DNA from 2 places in the Pseudoalteromonas sp. SM9913 genome. Region 1 is predicted to be linked to the other one. Evidence: predicted binding sites of a transcription regulator. Region 1 holds the regulator's gene; the other holds the start of a gene.
The links. The regulator FliA, encoded in region 1, starts transcription of late flagellar genes. The targets are predictions, from matches to a motif close to CTAAAGNTNNNNNNNNNNNNGCCGATA.
Positions count from the first base shown of each region.

Region 2: a site for FliA is predicted at 2,787-2,813, ahead of PSM_RS09110 (VC2046/SO_2500 family protein). Genes of this name have one in related genera too.

Region 1 is NC_014803.1:2,385,915-2,395,706, reverse strand. Features, by position in the region: gene flhA (flagellar biosynthesis protein FlhA) at 1-780, shown strand, start outside; gene flhF (flagellar biosynthesis protein FlhF) at 802-2,292, shown strand; gene PSM_RS10945 (MinD/ParA family ATP-binding protein) at 2,285-3,145, shown strand; gene PSM_RS10940 (RNA polymerase sigma factor FliA) at 3,172-3,882, shown strand; gene cheY (chemotaxis response regulator CheY) at 3,923-4,306, shown strand; gene PSM_RS10930 (protein phosphatase CheZ) at 4,323-5,090, shown strand; gene PSM_RS10925 (chemotaxis protein CheA) at 5,105-7,321, shown strand; gene PSM_RS10920 (protein-glutamate methylesterase/protein-glutamine glutaminase) at 7,374-8,525, shown strand; gene PSM_RS10915 (flagellar motor protein) at 8,518-9,282, shown strand; gene PSM_RS10910 (flagellar motor protein MotB) at 9,288-9,792, shown strand, end outside.
Region 2 is NC_014803.1:2,000,879-2,010,670, forward strand. Features, by position in the region: gene PSM_RS09090 (tetratricopeptide repeat protein) at 1-370, shown strand, start outside; gene PSM_RS09095 (SulA-like leucine-rich domain-containing protein) at 693-1,127, shown strand; gene PSM_RS09100 (YchJ family protein) at 1,167-1,643, shown strand; gene PSM_RS09105 (DUF6172 family protein) at 1,711-2,013, opposite strand; gene PSM_RS09110 (VC2046/SO_2500 family protein) at 2,225-2,752, opposite strand; tRNA gene PSM_RS09115 (tRNA-Tyr) at 2,865-2,949, shown strand; gene PSM_RS09120 (M48 family metallopeptidase) at 2,975-3,667, opposite strand; gene PSM_RS09125 (PAS domain S-box protein) at 3,913-7,224, shown strand; gene PSM_RS09130 (response regulator) at 7,242-8,237, shown strand; gene PSM_RS09135 (VOC family protein) at 8,285-8,713, opposite strand; gene PSM_RS09140 (HD domain-containing protein) at 8,718-9,374, opposite strand; gene PSM_RS09145 (class I SAM-dependent methyltransferase) at 9,514-9,792, shown strand, end outside.

The sequences.
Region 1 (9,792 bases):
TTAGCGATTAACCCAGGCCAAGTATTTGGCCCGCTAAAAGGAATTGAAACTAAAGATCCTGCGTTTGGTTTAGATGCAGTTTGGATAAAACCTGATCAAAAAGATGAAGCACAGTCTTTAGGTTACACGGTGGTTGATTCGGCGACCGTGGTGGCAACCCATATTAGCCAGTTACTCACCAATAGCGCCGCATTATTACTCGGACATGAAGAAGTACAAAACTTATTAGATATGTTAGGTAAGAGTCACCCTCGCTTAGTTGAAGGACTTGTACCTGAGGTATTACCGCTGACCACCATCGTTAAAGTACTACAAAATTTATTAAATGAAGGGGTAGCAATACGAGATATGCGCTCAATTGTTCAAACCCTTGTTGAGTATGGCCCTCGTAGCCAAGACCCCGATGTATTAACGGCTGCAGTGCGAATATCACTGCGTAGATTAATCGTCCAAGATGCCGTTGGTATGTCTTCTGAAATCCCTGTCATAACCTTGGCGCCCGAGTTGGAACAGATGTTGCATCAGTCACTTCAAAATGCAGGTGATGAAGGTGCCGGAATAGAACCAGGGCTTGCTGATAGACTTCAAACATCATTGAATGAAGCGCATCAAAATCAAGAAATGGCCGGTGAACCTTCAATATTGCTAACGTCAGGAATGTTACGCACTGTGTTATCTCGATTTGTTAAATACACCATTCCAGGATTGCGAGTGATGTCTTATCAAGAGATACCAGATGAAAGACAGATCAAGATTGTCAGCTCTGTAGGCCAACAATAAGATTTTAAAGGGGTTTGAATTATGAAAATTAAACGTTTTTTTGCTAAAGACATGCGCACTGCACTAAAAGAAGTAAAAGAAGAGTTGGGTGTTGATGCGGTTATTATGTCAAATAAAAAACTAGCTAATGGCGTTGAAATTGTTGCTGCAGTTGATTACGACAAAGCAGCGACAAAACCGCCAGAGCAGCCTCAAAGCCAACCCGCTGCAAGAGCTTCATTTGCACATACTGAGCAAAGTTCACATAATTTTGTTAAACCAGAACCGCAACGCGCTCAACCTAAGCCACAAGCAAAGGTTGCAGATAGCTTACAAGCCTTACTAGAGCGTCAGTCTCCACGTCCTCGTTCAGCAGAGCTTGCTTCAATGTTTTCACACTCTGGCATTGACACTTCTGGTCACTATCAAGAACAAGAGCCTGTGCAATCACGACCTAAAAATATGTTTGAACGTGAACAAAGCGCGCCAGTGCGCCCTCGCACCCAAGCCGATAGCTTAGGTTTTGACGATTTAGACAGTGGCTTTGACGATTTAGATTCACCTAGCGCACCGCGTCAGCAAACAATGCATAAAGAATCCAGTGACATCAGCACAATGCGTGAAGAAATGAACGCAATTCGTCAACTATTAGAGCACCAAGTATCAGGTTTAATGCAGCAAGATATGGCACGTCGCGACCCGACCCGTGCATGTATGATTGACCGCTTAGTCGGTATGGGGATAGAGAAAAATGTTGCTGAGCAAATGGCATGTTTTGTACCAGACGATGTGTCTCGCCAACAAGGCTGGAAAGCTTTATTGAACATGGTTGAAGATCAAATGCAAACTACGAACAACGAAATACTTCGCCAAGGCGGTGTTTTTGCGTTAGTCGGGCCTACAGGCGTGGGTAAAACCACCACAGTTGCAAAACTGGCAGCATTGGGTGCACAAAAATACGGTGCCGATAAAGTAGCGCTTATTACTACCGATACTTACCGTATTGGTGCTTATGAGCAGCTAGCAACGTATGGTCGTATTATAGGTTGTGGCGTTAAACAAGTTAAAGATGCAAATGAATTAGCAGAAGTTTTATACCATTTACGAAATAAACGTCTAGTCTTAATTGATACAGCGGGAATGAGTCAACGTGATTTACGCTTAACCGAGCAGTTAAACACCTTAATGCGTAATCAGCGTGTTGATATACGTAGTTATTTAGTATTAAGTGCGACGGCGCAAATTAATGTATTACAAGAAACAGTAAGGCACTTTAAAAAAGTACAGCTAAGCGGATGTATTTTTACTAAACTTGATGAGTCATTGAGTTTAGGTGAGATTATTAGTATTGCGATTCAAAATCGTCTCCCAATAGGGTATCTTACTAACGGTCAGCGAGTACCAGAAGATATTAGAGTGGCAAATGCCGAAAAACTAGTAAAAAAAGCTGAGCAATTGTATTTAAAAAGAATAAAAGCACAACAATCACGACACCAATCAGTGGCGTCGAGCACAGTAGAGATGTATGATTAACACAGTTTTAGATCAAGCAAGCGGCCTTCGCAAAATGAGCAAGAATAATAATAACGGCGTAAAAGTTATCGCTGTCACCGGCGGCAAAGGTGGAGTGGGTAAAACGAACGTATCCCTTAACACGGCAATCGCGTTAGGCCAACAAGGCAAACGTGTGCTTGTACTAGATGCTGATTTAGGATTAGCGAATTGTGATGTGATGCTTGGACTGCGCGTTGAGCGTAATTTATCTCATGTTTTATCGGGCGAATGTGAACTTGATGATATTTTAGTCGAAGGTCCCGCAGGCATAAAAATAGTGCCTGCAACATCGGGTTCGCAAAGTATGGTTGAGTTATCACCCTCAGAGCACGCTGGACTTATTCGTGCATTTAGTGAACTTAACACCGACTTTGATATTTTAATTGTTGATACCGCTGCGGGTATTTCCGATATGGTGCTGAGTTTTTCTCGCGCAGCGCAAGATGTGGTTGTGGTGGTATGTGATGAGCCTACATCAATTACCGATGCCTATGCTTTAATTAAAGTACTTAGCCGTGAGCACGGCGTTTATAAATTTAAAATTGTTGCCAATATGGTGCGTAGTTTACGCGAAGGGCAGGAATTGTTTGCAAAACTTTCAAAGGTTACCGACCGATTTTTAGATATATCAATGGAGTTGGTTGCAACGGTTCCATATGATGAAAATATGCGCAAATCAACGCGCCGCCAAAAAGTAATTGTTGAGGTTTTTCCTGGGTCGCCTGCTGCAATTGCTTTTAAAACACTGGCTACAAAAATTGCTAAGTGGCCAACACCTAGTCAAGCCTCGGGTCATTTAGAGTTTTTCATTGAGAAACTAGTTAGTAACTAACAATGACAATACCGGTGAATAGAGCTATGGGATATCAGTCAACACAAAATTTAAATATGATTGTTGAAAAGCATGCCTCATTAGTCAAAAAAGTGGCGTGCCATTTAATTGCTCGTTTACCGGCCAGTGTGCAGCTAGATGATTTAATTCAATCGGGTATGATTGGTTTAATTGAAGCTTCAAAAAACTTTGATGCGAGCAAAGGCGCAAGCTTTGAAACCTTTGCCGGTATTCGTATTCGTGGTGCGATGATAGACGAAATGCGCCGAGGCGATTGGGTTCCACGTTCAGTTCACAGAAAAAGCCGTTTGGTTGCAGAGACTATTGTTGCGCTTGAGAACAGTTTAAACCGTGAACCTAAAGATAGTGAAGTTGCTGAAAAACTTGAAATTTCGCTAAATGAGTACCATCATATTTTAAACGATGTAAATGTAAGCAAAGTGTTAGGTATTGAAGACCTTGGTATAGATGACGATGTGATTACACCTCATGGCCAAGATTTAGCACTAGACAAACCGTTCAATAATGTTAAAAATGAACGGTTTAATGAGTCTTTACTCAGTGCAATAAAGTCGTTACCGGAAAAAGATGCAATGGTGCTTTCTTTGTACTATAACGATGAGATGAATTTAAAAGAAATTGGGCATATACTCGATGTAAGTGAATCGCGTGTAAGTCAGATACATGGTCAGGCGATGATTAAGCTTAAAGCAAAAATCAATGACTGGATAAACTAGAAGTAAGTAAATAAAGGTTCAGGCCTCACTGGAGGATGTTTTGGATAAAAACATTAAAATTCTTGTTGTTGATGATTTCTCAACAATGAGACGTATTATTAAAAACCTGTTGCGCGATTTAGGTTTTACCAATGTTCAAGAAGCAGATGACGGGTCAACTGCTTTGCCTATGTTGCAAAATCAAGCGTTTGATTTTGTTGTAACAGATTGGAATATGCCAGGCATGCAAGGTATTGATCTTTTGAGGGCAATTCGAGCTGATGAAAAATTAAAGCATATTCCTGTTTTAATGGTTACAGCAGAAGCTAAAAAAGAACAAATAATTGCTGCGGCCCAAGCAGGTGTTAATGGTTATATTGTTAAACCATTTACTGCAGGTACATTGAAAACTAAATTAGAAAAAGTGTTCGAACGCTTAGGTTAATGAGAGGGAGAGGCTTATGTCAGCACCTGCTGCGCCTCAGATTACTTTAGAACAAGCTCGCCAGTTAGTTGTTTTTTTAGAAAATGGTGAGCAAGATAAAGCGAATCAGTTAATTTTAGAAACAGCTTCACAAGAGCAATCACAGTTATTTGCTGAGGTGGGTAAGTTGACGCGTCAACTGCACGAAGCTTTAAAAAGTTTCGAGTTAGACACGCGTTTAACAGACATTACCACTGATGCCATCCCTGACGCAAAAAAACGCCTTAACTATGTCATGGAAATGACAGAAAACGCAGCCAATAAGACAATGGATGCGGTTGAAGCAAGCTTACCATTAGCACAAGAAATCGCTGACGAAATAGCTGATATCAAGCCAACGTGGGATCGTTTAATGAACCGCGAAATAGAGCTTGGTGAGTTTAAATCACTTTGTCATAGTATTGATAAGTTTATGAGCAGTTCTCATCACAAAACCGATGAGTTACAAATGCTGATGACTAATGTGCTGATGGCTCAAGACTATCAAGATTTAACCGGTCAGGTTATTCGCCGTGTTATTGAACTTGTCCGTGAAGTTGAAGAAAGTTTAATTCACCTGTTGACTGCATTTGCAGCGCAAGGTGGTGAGGTTGAACCAACTGAACAACCAGAAAAAATAGAAGATCCCATTGTTGCACAAACACTAGCAGGTCCCGAAGGGCCTATTATTGATAAAGAAACGCGTAATGATGTTGTATCTGATCAAGATGAAGTTGATGATCTATTATCAAGTTTGGGCTTCTAATAGGAGAGTACTGCATGAGCTTTGAAGTCGATGAAGATATTTTACAAGACTTTTTAGTAGAGGCCGGAGAAATCCTTGAGCTTTTATCTGAACAGTTAGTAGAACTGGAAAACAACCCAGATGATACTGAGCTACTAAACGCAATATTTCGCGGTTTCCACACTGTAAAGGGTGGCGCTGGCTTTTTGGCTATGACAGAGCTTGTTGATGCATGTCATGGTGCTGAAAATGTGTTTGATTTACTGCGCCAAGGTGTAAGAACAGTTAACTCTGAATTAATGGATGTGATTTTACAAGCACTGGATACCATTAATGAAATGTTTGCCACGATTAAAAATCGTGACCAGCCAGAGCCTGCTGATCCAGAATTACTTGCAGTACTTCACAAACTTGGACAGCCACCGACAGCAGAAGAGCTTGCCGGCGATTCTGTGGTTGAAGATATAGCTCCTGTCGAAACCCCATCGGTAGAGCCCGAACCAGTTGCAGAGCAACCGAGCAACGATGCTGAAGAAGACCCGTTTGCTTTTGATGAATTATTTAGCGGCCCAGATAGCAGCAGTACTGAGTCTCAGATTGATGAAATAACCGAAGACGAATTCGAAAGCCTACTTGATGAACTTCATGGAAAAGGGCAAGCCCCACAAGAAAAACAATCATCATCAAGTGACAATGATGTCAGTGGTGATATAACTGACGATGAGTTTGACAGCTTATTGGATGAACTTCATGGTGTAGGCAGCTTTGGCGAAGTGAGCCAAGCAACCGCAAGTACACCACAACAAACACCATCAGCCCCTGTGGCTCCACCAAGTAACGAGCAAAGCTCGGGCGATGATGAAATAAGTGACGACGAGTTTGAAGCGTTACTTGATGAACTTCATGGTAAAGGTGCACCTAAGTCGATAGAAACACCGGCTCCTGTAAGTAAACCAGAACCAGTGGCAGCTAAAAAGCCAGAACCAGTTGCTGCAGCTAAGCCACAGCCTAAACCAGAGCCAGCTAAGCCTGCTCCTGCGGCACAAGCAGCTAAAGCTGCGCCGCCTAAAAAAGCAGCGCCTCCACCGGCAGAAACAACAGTACGTGTTGATACCAAACGCCTAGACCAAATAATGAACATGGTGGGCGAGTTAGTACTTGTGCGAAATCGCTTAGTGAGTTTGGCGACTAATTCTGATAGCGAGGCTATGGGTAAAGCTATTTCCAACTTAGATGTTGTGACTGCTGATATCCAAGGTGCAGTAATGCAAACACGAATGCAGCCAATTAAAAAAGTATTTGGCCGTTTTCCTCGTGTTGTACGTGACTTAGCACGAACACTTAAAAAAGATATTAATTTATTACTTGTCGGTGAAGACACCGATTTAGATAAAAATTTAGTGGAAGCATTGGCCGATCCATTGGTGCATTTGGTTCGCAACTCGGTCGACCATGGTATTGAAATGCCCGATATTCGTGAAGCATCGGGTAAACCTAGAACAGGTACGGTGACTTTATCAGCTTCGCAACAGGGTGATCATATTCTACTTACCATCCAAGATGATGGTGCCGGTATGGATGCTGAAAAGCTTAAAAAGATTGCGATTAGTAAAGGGGTGCTTGATCACGACCAAGCGAGTCGTCTTTCTGATACTGAAGCTTATAACCTTATTTTTGCACCTGGGTTTTCAACCAAAGAAGAAATCTCAGATATTTCTGGCCGTGGTGTTGGTATGGATGTGGTTAAAACAAAAATCACTCAGCTCAATGGCTCGGTTAACATAAAATCAGAAATGGGCGTAGGGACTACTTTAGAAATCAAAGTTCCACTAACACTTGCGATATTGCCTACCTTAATGGTGGTGGTGGGAGAGCAAACCTTTGCCTTGCCGCTAGCGGGTGTAAGTGAAATATTCCACTTAGATTTAACAAAAACTAATGTGGTTGATGGCCAGCTAACGATTATTGTTCGTAAAAAGTCGATTCCATTATTCTACCTTGAACATTGGCTTATAAAAGGCGCTGATAGAGGTCAGCGAAAAGCACAAGGGCATGTCGTTATTGTGCAAATAGGGACTCAAAAAGTAGGGTTCGTTGTTGATTCACTAATAGGTCAAGAAGAAGTGGTGATCAAGCCTCTAGATGCATTATTGCAAGGTACGCCGGGTATGGCGGGTGCGACTATTACCTCTGATGGTGGAATTGCACTGATATTAGATGTACCGAGTATGCTAAAGCATTACGCTGGATAATAAAAAGTAGGTATAAACTTATGCCTACCCATTCATTGAATAAGAGAGCGAAATGGCTGTTAAAGTTTTAGTAGTTGATGATTCAAGCTTTTTTCGCCGCAGAGTGAGTGAAATTCTTGAACAAGACAGCGGCATTGAGGTAATAGGCTTTGCTGTAAATGGCCGAGAGGCCGTCGAAAAAACAGCTCAGTTACGTCCTGATGTTATCACCATGGATGTTGAAATGCCGGTGCTGGATGGTATTAGTGCTGTGAAAGAGATCATGGCGAGTAATCCAACACCTATTTTAATGTTTTCATCGTTAACACGAGCAGGGGCATCTGCCACTTTGGATGCGCTTGATGCTGGGGCGATGGACTTTTTACCTAAAAAGTTTGAAGATATTGCTCGCAATAACGATGATGCAATTAAGTTATTGCAAAATAAGGTTAAGGAAATAGGCCGCCAGCGTATTGGAAGAATTACGAGAACGGCCCCATCTCCAAGTATTAGTAAACCAGCGTCAAACAGCTCTGAGCGCTTTTCTAACCTTGCTAAAAAGCCGATAGTTCAACCTGATCGTAGCTTTAATAATGCGAGTCCTGCACCTACTAGCAGCAGTGCCTCAGCGCGTGCCAGTGGTAAGCAGTATCAGTTAGTTGCTATTGGTACATCCACAGGTGGGCCGGTTGCACTGCAAACTATTTTGACGCAATTACCTGCTAATTTTCCACACCCTATTTTACTTATACAGCATATGCCTGCTGCATTTACCCCGGCCTTTGCTACTCGCTTAGATGGCTTGTGTAAGATTAAGGTAAAAGAAGCGCAGCAAGGCGATAGATTGCAACCTGGGTGCGCTTATTTAGCGCCAGGTGGCCAGCAAATGATGGTAGAAGGACGTGGCTCTAATAGAACCCTTCGTGTGTTTGAAGATAAAAATGAACGAGTAAACTATAAACCAAGTGTTGATATTACCTTTGCCAGTGCGGCCAAAGCGTATCAAGGTGATGTGCTTGCCATTATTTTGACAGGCATGGGTGCAGATGGTCGTGATGGTGCTCGCATGCTTAAGCAAACTGGCGCTACAATTTGGGCTCAGGATGAAAAAAGCTGTGTTGTCTATGGTATGCCTCAGGCTATAGCCAGTGCAGGTTTAGCGAGCGAAAGCATTAGCCTTCATGATGTGGCTGCACGTTTAAAAAGAGAGGTTGGCTGTGGATAAGCTTTCTGTTTTAGGATTACTGGTTGCATTAGGTGCTATTGCAATCGGTTATTCTTTAGAGGGAGGTGTGGTATCTGCGCTGTTTAATGGGCCTGCACTAATTATTGTATTAGGCGGTACATTAGGTGCGGTGATGCTACAAACATCAGCCAATACATTTAAAAAAATGCTTAGTATTACTCATTGGGTTTTTGTTACCGACGACCATGATATTGAAGATGCTATTGAGCAAGTAAAACGTTGGTCGCATAAAGCCCGTCAAGAAGGGTATTTAGCATTAGAAAACGAAGCACTTGCGCATTCAGATCCCTATGCTGCCAAAGGACTGAGTTTATTAGTTGATGGCTGTTCAGAGCAAAAACTACGCGATACCCTCGAGATTGACTTATTACTTGAGCGAGAACGATTACTTGATGCTAGCCGGGTATATGAAGCAATGGGTGGGTATAGCCCAACTATTGGTATTTTAGGTGCGGTACTTGGGCTTATTCAAGCCATGTCATTTATTAACGATCCTGAGCAGTTAGGAACGGGTATTGCCACCGCGTTCATTGCAACTATATATGGTGTTGGTTTGGCTAATTTATTATTTTTACCTATGGCCAATAAGCTAAAGCAACGGGTTGAACAAAAGATGCTTTATCACGAAATGTTAGCGGAAGGTGTAATTGCTATTAGCCAAGGTGAGAGCCCTATTAATATTGAACTAAAGCTTGAAGCCTACCGCGTTGAACGTCCAATTTTACAGGCCCATTAGCGCCTATGTTACGCCGTCGCTTACGTCATCACCAATTAAAGAGCCAACATACTGAGCGTTGGTTAGTTTCTTATGCGGATTATATGACCATAATGTTTGCATTTTTTGTTGTATTGTATGCAATTGCGATAAACAAAGAAGACAACATCAAGGTTTTATCTGATTCTCTTGAGCATGTTTTTGATAAGTCTGCAAAACAATATTCTCAGCAGGGTAACGGGGTAAATGGTGATGCTTTATTGCTTGAAAGGGTGACCCCTGAGGCTGAAATTCTCTATGGCGAAAGTATTCAAGAGCTAGAGCAAGGCCCAATGTTACTCGATGGTCAAAGTGACAATAGCAATATTAGTCAACGCCACTTAGGTAAGCCGCTGGATAGTTTATTGGCTAAATTACAATCGTCGCTGATTGATGAGATACGCAGTGGCGAGGCTAGCTTAGAACTAAGCCAAGACTGGTTGGTTATTGAGCTCAATTCCGGATTGTTGTTTGCCAGTGGTAGTGCTGTTG
Region 2 (9,792 bases), 390 kb from region 1:
TGCGAGCTCTAAAAACACCGATCAAGACACATTAAATAAAGCCCTTTATTACCTTAAAAATGAACAAGGCGCCTTAGCCGCAAAATGGATGCGTTTGGCAGCAATGGCAGGAAATTATCGCGCGCAGTTTTATTTAGGGCTGTTTTTTATAAAAGGACAAGGTGTGCCGCAAAGTGTATTTCATGGTGCTGCGTGGCTTAGCTTAGCCAGTAGTCAAGGCTATGAACCCGCCATAGAAGCAATGAGCGATATACGAAAACATATTAGTACCAAACGACTTAAAGATGCTCAATGCTACGCAGCCAGCCTGTATGAACAAATTCACCAGTTACAATTTTCACATTTGATCCCCTCTAGTAGCGAAAAATAATTTCACTGCCCTAAAACTCATTTCATCTGTAAATTAATTAAGCGTTTATAGCCAAAACAAGCACGCTTAATTAATTTAAACTACTGTATACCCCCTGTTCATCTGTATTTATTTGCTCCCAGCCTTAAAATTAATTCTGTGGGCATTAACTTTCAATAAAAATTAAACCATTGTTATATATAGATTATTTATATATTTATAGTAACTGTCGCGTTTTAAGATGAATAACTGTACAAAAAAATAGCAAAAAACACTTGCACCAAACAACTGTATAAACTACTGTATGAATGTACTGTATAAAAACCCAGTGAGTGAGAAGATTATGTTACAGCCAATTACCGTAAGAACAGTTAAAAGCTACCAGCAAGATGACCAATCAGATTGTGTTAACGTTGTACAAATTGAAGATGAAATTTCAGCAACGTTTGAGTTATTAAAAGTATTACACCAATACAACAGCCTAAACGCATGGACACTGTTAATAGCACCAGATAACGTACCGAGCAAAGCGCTACTTGATTCATGCTCAATTGATACCAGTAAATTACTGGTTATTCGTCAAAAGCATTTAGTTAATTTAGAGTATGTTTTAAGTTCTGCACTTCACAATGGAAATTTTGCCGCGGTGATCACCTGGACTGACATAATAAATAACCAACAACTGTCGCAGTTATCATTAAACTTGAGCCATACGCGCACTAAGTTGTATTGCTTTAGCAAAAAAAGCGCTCATTCTGAGATTTCACTTACGCAATAAGCTTGATAAACTAGCGTTTTAATACACAGTACATTTATCATGACTTCTAACGCCCTATTATGTTTTTGTGGCAGTCAGCAACCTTATGCTGATTGCTGCGAGCCTTTTCATTTAAAAACCAAACAGCCACACACACCAGAGCAACTTATGCGTGCACGCTACAGTGCTTATGCTGTTAAAAACGCGGTTTTTGTTCGTGAAAGTTATGCAAAAGAAAAACAAACTGAAAATTCAATTTCAGAAATTAAAGATTTTGCAAATAGTTGCCGTTTTATAAACTTAGCCGTATTAGACTCTGGTTATAATGATGAAACAGGATTTGTTACATTTAAAGCTCACTACTTTTATCAAGATTTATATTGCGAGTTGGCAGAAAATTCAAGGTTTATTAAAGAAGATGGACAATGGCGATACCTTGATGGTGAGATTACACCGGTTGCCGATATTAAAGTAAAACGTAATGATACGTGCCCTTGTGGCAGTAATAAAAAATACAAAAAATGTCATAGTGTATAAACTTCATCTACAAAAAATGGGCCACAAGGCCCATTTTCAAAAACTACACTAAACGCAAATTAGCGTTTTACTCGCCATCATCTTCATCGAAATCTTGACGCTGTGCAGGTCTTGCTAAAATCTCTAAGTAAAAAGAAGTTAAACCTTGCTTTTCAATTTCACTGATGTGATTGTTAATTTCAGCAACGTGAACCACTTGGGCTTCTTCAGCCGTGTTACCAAACTTACAATCAAATGCCCAGTAGTCGGCATCAACAGGTAAAGTTTTATTACGTTCTCTTTTCAAATATTTTTTCACTTCATGCTTTGCAGCATCAACCATACGAGGGTATTTGATTTTCTCATGATTCAGCGTGAATGTTTTCTTCATTACGTTCCTAATTACCTTGGTTTAATGATAATGGCATTTAATGTCATACCATTTGCGCCATTATAGCAATTGCATTTAAATTTTGGATGCTTTTTTATATTAAATCAGTTATTAAAATAAAGCACCTATAAAACCAATAGTTACTTACTACTATAAACACAGTTTATTACAATCAAATGGCATGTATAAAGCAGCAATTGAACACATATAATTAGGCACTAAACAAATGTAATGGCTGGTGGATAGCTTCATTTTGTAAATCATCATAAAATGTCACCGCATCCATTTGAGGGTTTGATAACTCGATGTTGGTATTTTGGATTCGTCGACGTACCGCTAATTCACAGTTATCAATGACAGTCAGTGGAATGTGGTTTTTATCATCACGAATATTAAATGGCTCAGGCTTTAAGCACTGAGTTAACTTTATATCACTCATCCCTACAGCGCTTCCCATTTTTGCTAAAAGCTCTGTGTTATTTTTACCAATTAACATATTAAAGGTATCTGGCGCTAATGGCTGCTTTGGACCTGCGCCAAATTGTTTACGCAGAGCATCTTCATTAGCTTGATAATGCTTAGTGTCACTTTTGGGTAGGTGGAATTCACTAAAATCGAGTGCATCGTGAGAGAGCATTGCTAATAAAAGTGCAAACTCGCCTCGGCGGTTTTCGTGCACACTTTCGTTAAGCCTTGTTTTTAACTGGCTCTCCGTGATTAACAAATCACCAATCTGCATAGACTTTAGCCTATTTAACTAATTAATAAGTATTTATCGGCTAAATTTGAATTTTCTTTAGCTTTTTTCTTTACTTAAATAAGAAGTTTGCTATTATCTGCCGCGTTGCATTGGAGGGGTTCCCGAGCGGCCAAAGGGATCAGACTGTAAATCTGACGGCTCAGCCTTCGCTGGTTCGAATCCAGCTCCCTCCACCACTTCTCTTCTCTACCTTATTTCTTTTTATTCAAATACCCACTGTAAACTCATACCATGATTGTTTAACCAGTTACTTGCTTGTTTATAATCTGAATAAAATAATCCCACACGTTGCCAAAATTGAGCGCTGTGATTTAAATATTTTAAATGTGCTAATTCATGAACAATCACGTAGTCAATGACCCATGTCGGTGCACTTGCCAAGTGTAAGTTGAAGGTTAGTTCACGCCTGCGATTACAACTACCCCAGCGACGTTTATACAATTGAATACGAATATTACTCGGTAGCTTTTCACCCATCAGCTGACAATAATCGTTAACTCGCATTTCAATATAACTTTCTAATTTCTCATGCAAAAACTGCTCTAGCAAACTTTGATACATTTGCGTTTGATGCTTTACACGTGAAGAAATACTCAGTAACAGCGTTTGGCTTTCATTGTGCTGCTGCCATTGAGTGCGTGCTGCGTTTTCAAATTGCACATTTACAGCTTCATTAAATAATTTAATACTCTGGGTTTTGAGTGGAAACTGTCGTGTATCGGCTTGAATTTGTTGCTTATGTAACTGAGCATCAATCCAGTCCTGTTTACTTAACAGCCATTCATTAATTTGTGTTTTCGTTACAAAATGGGGCGCATATACCGTAAGCTCACGTTGTGCGACTTTGATAGCCACTGTTTTTCTTCGCTTACTTCGCTTTAAAGTGTAATCCAACAATGAATGCTGCCTATTTATAATTAACCACTGGGTTTTATTTTACCTTGTACCATAACGGCTAATCTATAAATAATCCCTACTAAATGCCATTTTAATAACAATGGATTTAGTGCTACTCAATAAATAGTATGGTTTAGAGCTTAAAACACTTACGTTACTTTTGTAATTTATAACTCAATACCTTGTGATTATTATTGTATTTTATATTAGACTGAATTTAAGAGTTATTATGTGAATGATTGATGTTAGCTAATTTTTTTATAAACGAACCAGATCCAAGCCTAATTATTAATGGTGTATACGACCCAAGTTTAGTGACACTATCTATACTCACCGCAATTTTTGCAGCTTATTTTTCTTTGCACGTTATCGATTTAGCAAATAATACACATTTTAAATCTTATCGAAAGTTAGCCAATATAACCGCAGCCTTAGTCCTTGCCGGAGGGGTCTGGAGCATGCACTTTATTGCTATGCTGGCATTTTCTTTGTGCACTACAATTGAATACGATCCCACACTCACTTTTGTGTCGTTTATACCGGCTTTACTGGCATGTACCATTGCTTTTTCTTGTTTGAAAACATATAGCTCTAAGCCTCGTATTATCAATTTAATTCTAAGCTCTCTTTTATTTGGCGCGGGTGTTGGCACCATGCATTACAGCGGTATGGCCGCGATGCAATTAAGTCCTTTACTTCGTTATGATCCAATATGGTTTGGCGCTTCAATTGTTGTTGCAGTGCTGCTGTCTTTTATAAGTCTCTATACACGTTTTCATTTACCAGCACACTTTAAAAAATTAACGCCTGTGCATAATCGTATTATTTGTGCCCTTATTCTTGGCCTTGCCGTGGCTGGTATGCATTATATGGGCATGGCTGCTACGCGATTTATTGCAACAAGCCCGATAATTAACGAGCAAACAAACCAATCACATCTAACCTTTATTGCTATTAGTGTGTCGTTCGCCACGCTTTTATTAACAGCGGTGGTTGTGATCATCAATGGCATGATCCGTTACAGAATGCTGTTGGGGAAAAAATCAGCTGAAGAGTCTCGCCTTGATGCTATTTTATCAACTGCCATTGACGGCATCGTTACTATCAATATTAAAGGCACTATTTTGAGCTTTAATAAAGCCGCAGAAACAATTTTTGGCTGGCAAGATAATGAGGTCATTGGCCAGAATGTAAAAATATTAATGGCTGATGATATTGCTAATCAACACGATGCTTTTTTAAAAAATACAACAAACCATGAGGTAAAACGTGTTATTGGTGTTAATCGCGATGTGTGGGCAAAACATAAAAATGGTCATCAATTTCCAATTCGCTTAGGGATTGGTGAAGTAAAGCAATTACAAACTGAAACATTGTTTGTGGGCTTTATTACCGATTTAACTGAGCAAAGAGCGTTACAACAAAGCTTAATTGAAAAAGAGCGACAATACCGTACCTTGATGAACAATATGCCCGGTGTGGTATTTCGCTGCTTGTTAGATGAACACTGGAGTATGTTGTTTATCAGCCCTAGCGTCTATGAACTAACGGGTTATCGCGCTGAAGAATTTACTGAGCAGCGTATTACCTTTGCCGAGCTTATTGTTAAAGAAGATGAAGCGGCTATTTCTTTAGCGATTGATCAAGCAGTTGCATCGACCAGTCAATACTCAATTGAGTATCGCATTCGCCATCGCAACGGCAATATTATTTGGGTACTTGATCAAGCAAGTATTATCACTAACTCTAAAGATGATACACGCTGGGTTGATGGCGTTTTAGTTGATATAACCAAGCGCCATGAATATGAGCAAAGCTTAAAGCAAGCTAAATACGAGGCTGAAGCAGCCGCGCAAGCTAAACAGTCTTTTATGGCAAATATGAGCCATGAGATACGTACCCCCATGAATGCAATTATTGGCTTTAGTGATATTTTAATGGATAGTCCGCTTAATAAAGAACAACAAAAACAAATTATTACCGTTAATAACGCTGCGCGTTCTTTATTGCATTTACTCAACGATATCCTTGACTCAGCAAAGCTAGAGAAAGGTAAACTCGAAATTCAAAAAGTACATTTTAACTTGCAAGAATTGCTCGATAATATTGTGTCGACATTTTGGCTTGATGCAAAACGCAAAGACTTACAGCTTATTTTAAAAATAGCTGACAATGTAAATCCATTTTATTTTGGTGATGATACGCGTTTACGCCAAGTGCTAACCAATTTAATCGGCAATGCGATAAAGTTTACTGAGCAAGGCCATGTTACTGTTTCGGTTACTCATAAACCCAATCAACCCATTTTATTTGAAGTACAAGATAGTGGTATAGGTATCGAAAAAGGTCGCCTTGAGGCTATTTTTAAACCCTTTGAGCAAGCAGATGGCACCACAACACGCCGATTTGGTGGCACAGGGCTTGGCACAACAATTAGTAAGCAGCTGGTTGAATTAATGGGCGGCAAAATATATGCACAAAGTACCCTTGGTCAAGGTAGCTGTTTTTCCTTTACTGTTGGGCTTGAGCCAGGCGAAAAAAGTCAGGTGCAAGCCATTAGTAAAAATGCATTTAGCTTACCCCCATTAAAAATCTTAGTGGTGGATGATATTGAACAAAATATCGAACTACTCACTATTATGCTTTCCCAAGCAGGCCATCAGGTAAGTAAAGCAAATAATGGTTTTGAGGCCATTGACATGTTTAATCAGCATCGCTTTGATATTATCCTAATGGATATTCATATGCCTAAATGTGATGGGATCAGTGCCACAGCATCAATTCGCTCTTTAGAGCAGCAAAAAAAACTAAAGCACACGCCAATAATTGCCTTAACGGCCAGTGTGCTACAGCAAGATAAGCTAACAGCCAAACAAGCGGGTATGAATGGTTTTACAACGAAACCCGTTGACATAAACCAACTCAACCAAGAAATAGCACGGGTGCTTGGGCTTACTATCAGCCAGTTAGTAACTAACGATCCAATAGATTCAAAACTTCGTATAGATTTTAATAAAGGCGAAAAAATGTGGGGCAGCAAAGAGAAACATCTCAAAGAGGTTGTACTCTTTTTAGCTCAGCATCAAAATAGTATGCTAACTTTGGCGACCACTAAGCTAAACGATAAGCATAATGCTCATATTTTGCATAATTTAAAAGGTCTTGCCGGTAATTTAGCGCTCAATAATTTATCTTACTTAATTGCGCAAGCTGAAAAACAACGTGATATAGCCAGTTATACTCAGTGCATATTAAAATGTCAGCAAGAATGGCAGCAGCTAGCAGATGAATTATCACACTTACACATTGCTTTTAAAGAGAATGAATTACAAAAAGAAACCGTGTCAGATGCTGAATTTATTCACCAATTAACGCTTTTACTCAGCCAAGCTAAACGAGCAGAGTTGGATGATACGTTATTAAGTTATATTGAAAGAATAACACCCGAACAACACAAAGCTGCTATTTTGAATATTTATGAGCAGTTTAATGACTTTGAATTTGATAATGCACAAACACAGCTCAACGCATTATTAACAACACTCAATAACTAGCTCTTCTGAGGATGACGATGGATCAATCGATAAGTCAGGCGCGAATATTAATCGTCGATGATGAACCTGCAAATTTAAAAGTAATGCGCGAGGTCTTAGCGAGTAACTACCGTTTATCGTTTGCTAAATCGGGGGCTGTGGCACTGCAATTAATAGAAAACGATCCGCCAAAACTCATTTTACTTGATGTAATGATGCCAGATATGAATGGCTTTGAAGTGTGCAAAATTTTAAAAGCTAATCCTAAAACCGCACACATTCCGGTCATTTTTGTCACCGCCCTCACGCAAGAACAAGATGAATCGGAAGGGTTTTCGCTAGGTGCGGTTGACTATATAACCAAACCTATTAGCCCTGCGATTGTAAAGGCAAGGGTAAAAACTCATCTTTCTTTAGTACAAGCCGAGCAACTAAAACAAGCACATGTAGATTTAGTTGAGCGATTGGGTCGCGCGGCAGAGTATAAAGATACCGATACGGGTGAGCATATTGCACGAATGAGCCAATACAGCAAAGTACTTGCTTTAGCGTTGGGAATGAACGAACAACACGCAGAATTATTACGCCAAGCTGCGCCAATGCACGATGTCGGAAAAATAGGTATTCCTGATTCGATACTGTTAAAACCTGGCAAATTAACCCCTGACGAATTTGCACACATGAAAGAGCATGCCGCTATAGGGGCTAAAATATTGGCTAACTCACCTTCCCCCTTACTGCAACTTGCCCATGTGTTGGCTATTGAACATCATGAAAAATGGGATGGCACAGGTTATCCTAATGGGTTAAAAGGCGAGGAAATCTCCATTGAGGGGCGGATTGTAGCGATTGCTGATGTATTTGATGCACTTACATCAAAACGTCCTTATAAAGAGCCTTGGAGCATTGAGCAAACACTAGAGCATATGCAACAACAAGCAGGAAAACACTTTGACCCTCAGCTGGTTGATCTTTTTATTAGCAAAATAGACGCTGTTTTAGCGATAAAAAAGGCTCATCAAGAACGCGATTAAATCGTCTCTTTTTTGAACAAATATTACTGCGCAAAGTTCAACAGGACCTAGCCCCTTTTGGCATTGTGAGAGCCTAACGCTACAGCTGGAAAATGCTGTTTTATAATGCGGTAGTCATGGGAAGTGATCTCATGGCTATTGCCACTGTTATCTTTAAAATACATAGAAAAAGTCACGCCATGATCAGCCAGTATCGTTTTAATTTCAAGCTGCTCAAAATGTGCTAACCACGCTATAAATTGCTCACCGGTTGCAGCAAAAGCGATTCCTTTACTTCGCCCTGGCGCCTCAAATAAAGCTAAACGTGTCGATCCGTTTTCATCTTCAAGCGTTAAAGGGCCTTTGCCTTCTTCATTCCAAAATGCTAATTCCTTTACTACAGTAAAACCAAGCACCTTTTCATACCAATCAACGGCTTGGGTGAGGCTTTGAACATTTAAATGACAATGATCAATACCGCTCAATTTTGGCCTCACTGTCTTACCCTCCAATTTCAGATTTTAACTGCTCTAAAAAGTCATACATATAATCTGTTCTTCTAAGTGCTTCAGCTTTAGCTGAAGGTGTATTCATACTTTTTGCAATATGCAGCAACTTTATAAAAAAATGATCTAAGGTGTACTGTTTATCATCAGGTTCACGCTCTAAACAAAATGGATCATTAGGATTGTACAAAAGTCGGCTTATTGAGCCCCCCACTTTCATACAACGACTAACACCAATAGCCCCTAAGGCATCCATTCTGTCAGCATCTTGTACAATCTGTGCTTCAACGGTTTTAATAGCAATATTGGCGCTAAAACTATGCGCGGCTATGGCGTGGTGAATATCATCAAATAGCGCTTCATCATAGCCAATAGACGCTAAAAAACTAATCGCTTTATCGGCAGCCATCGTTGAAGCTTTTGCCCTATCGGGATGGTTTTTTGCTACGGCCACACAATCATGTAACCACGCAGCAGGTAAAACAACATTCATATTGGCTTTTTCAGCAGTGCATAATTTAACTGCAACACGTACTACCCGTTCAATATGGGTAATATCATGGGCTACATCGGCATGTACTAAGGATGTTATAAATTCTCTGCATTGCTGATCAAGTTGCTTTAATGAAGGGCTAAGGGCTAAATTGTTCACCGAGCTTCCAAAAATCTATTTAAACGAGGTAATATCCCCTACTTTAACGCGATTTATAAGGCCCTTGCAAAACATTCATTGTATGTTGCGCGTGGCTTGACTAAAATACAGCGCTTATTTATTACTACAGAGAAGCCCTATGTCATCTGCCGTTTACCTGCAAGCTGGTCGCGATAAATCATTAAAAAGAAAACACCCTTGGTTATTTTCTAAAGCCATCAAAAAAATTAAAGGTAAACCTGGATTAGGTGACACGGTAACCATACACGACAGTGAAGGTAAGTTTTTAGCCACCGCGGCTTACAGCCCGCATTCACAAATTCGCGCGCGTGTTTGGAGCTTTGATGAAAAAGAAGTCATAGATCAACATTTTTTCGAGCGTCGCCTACGTCGTGCTTTAGAAGCTCGCAGCCATGCG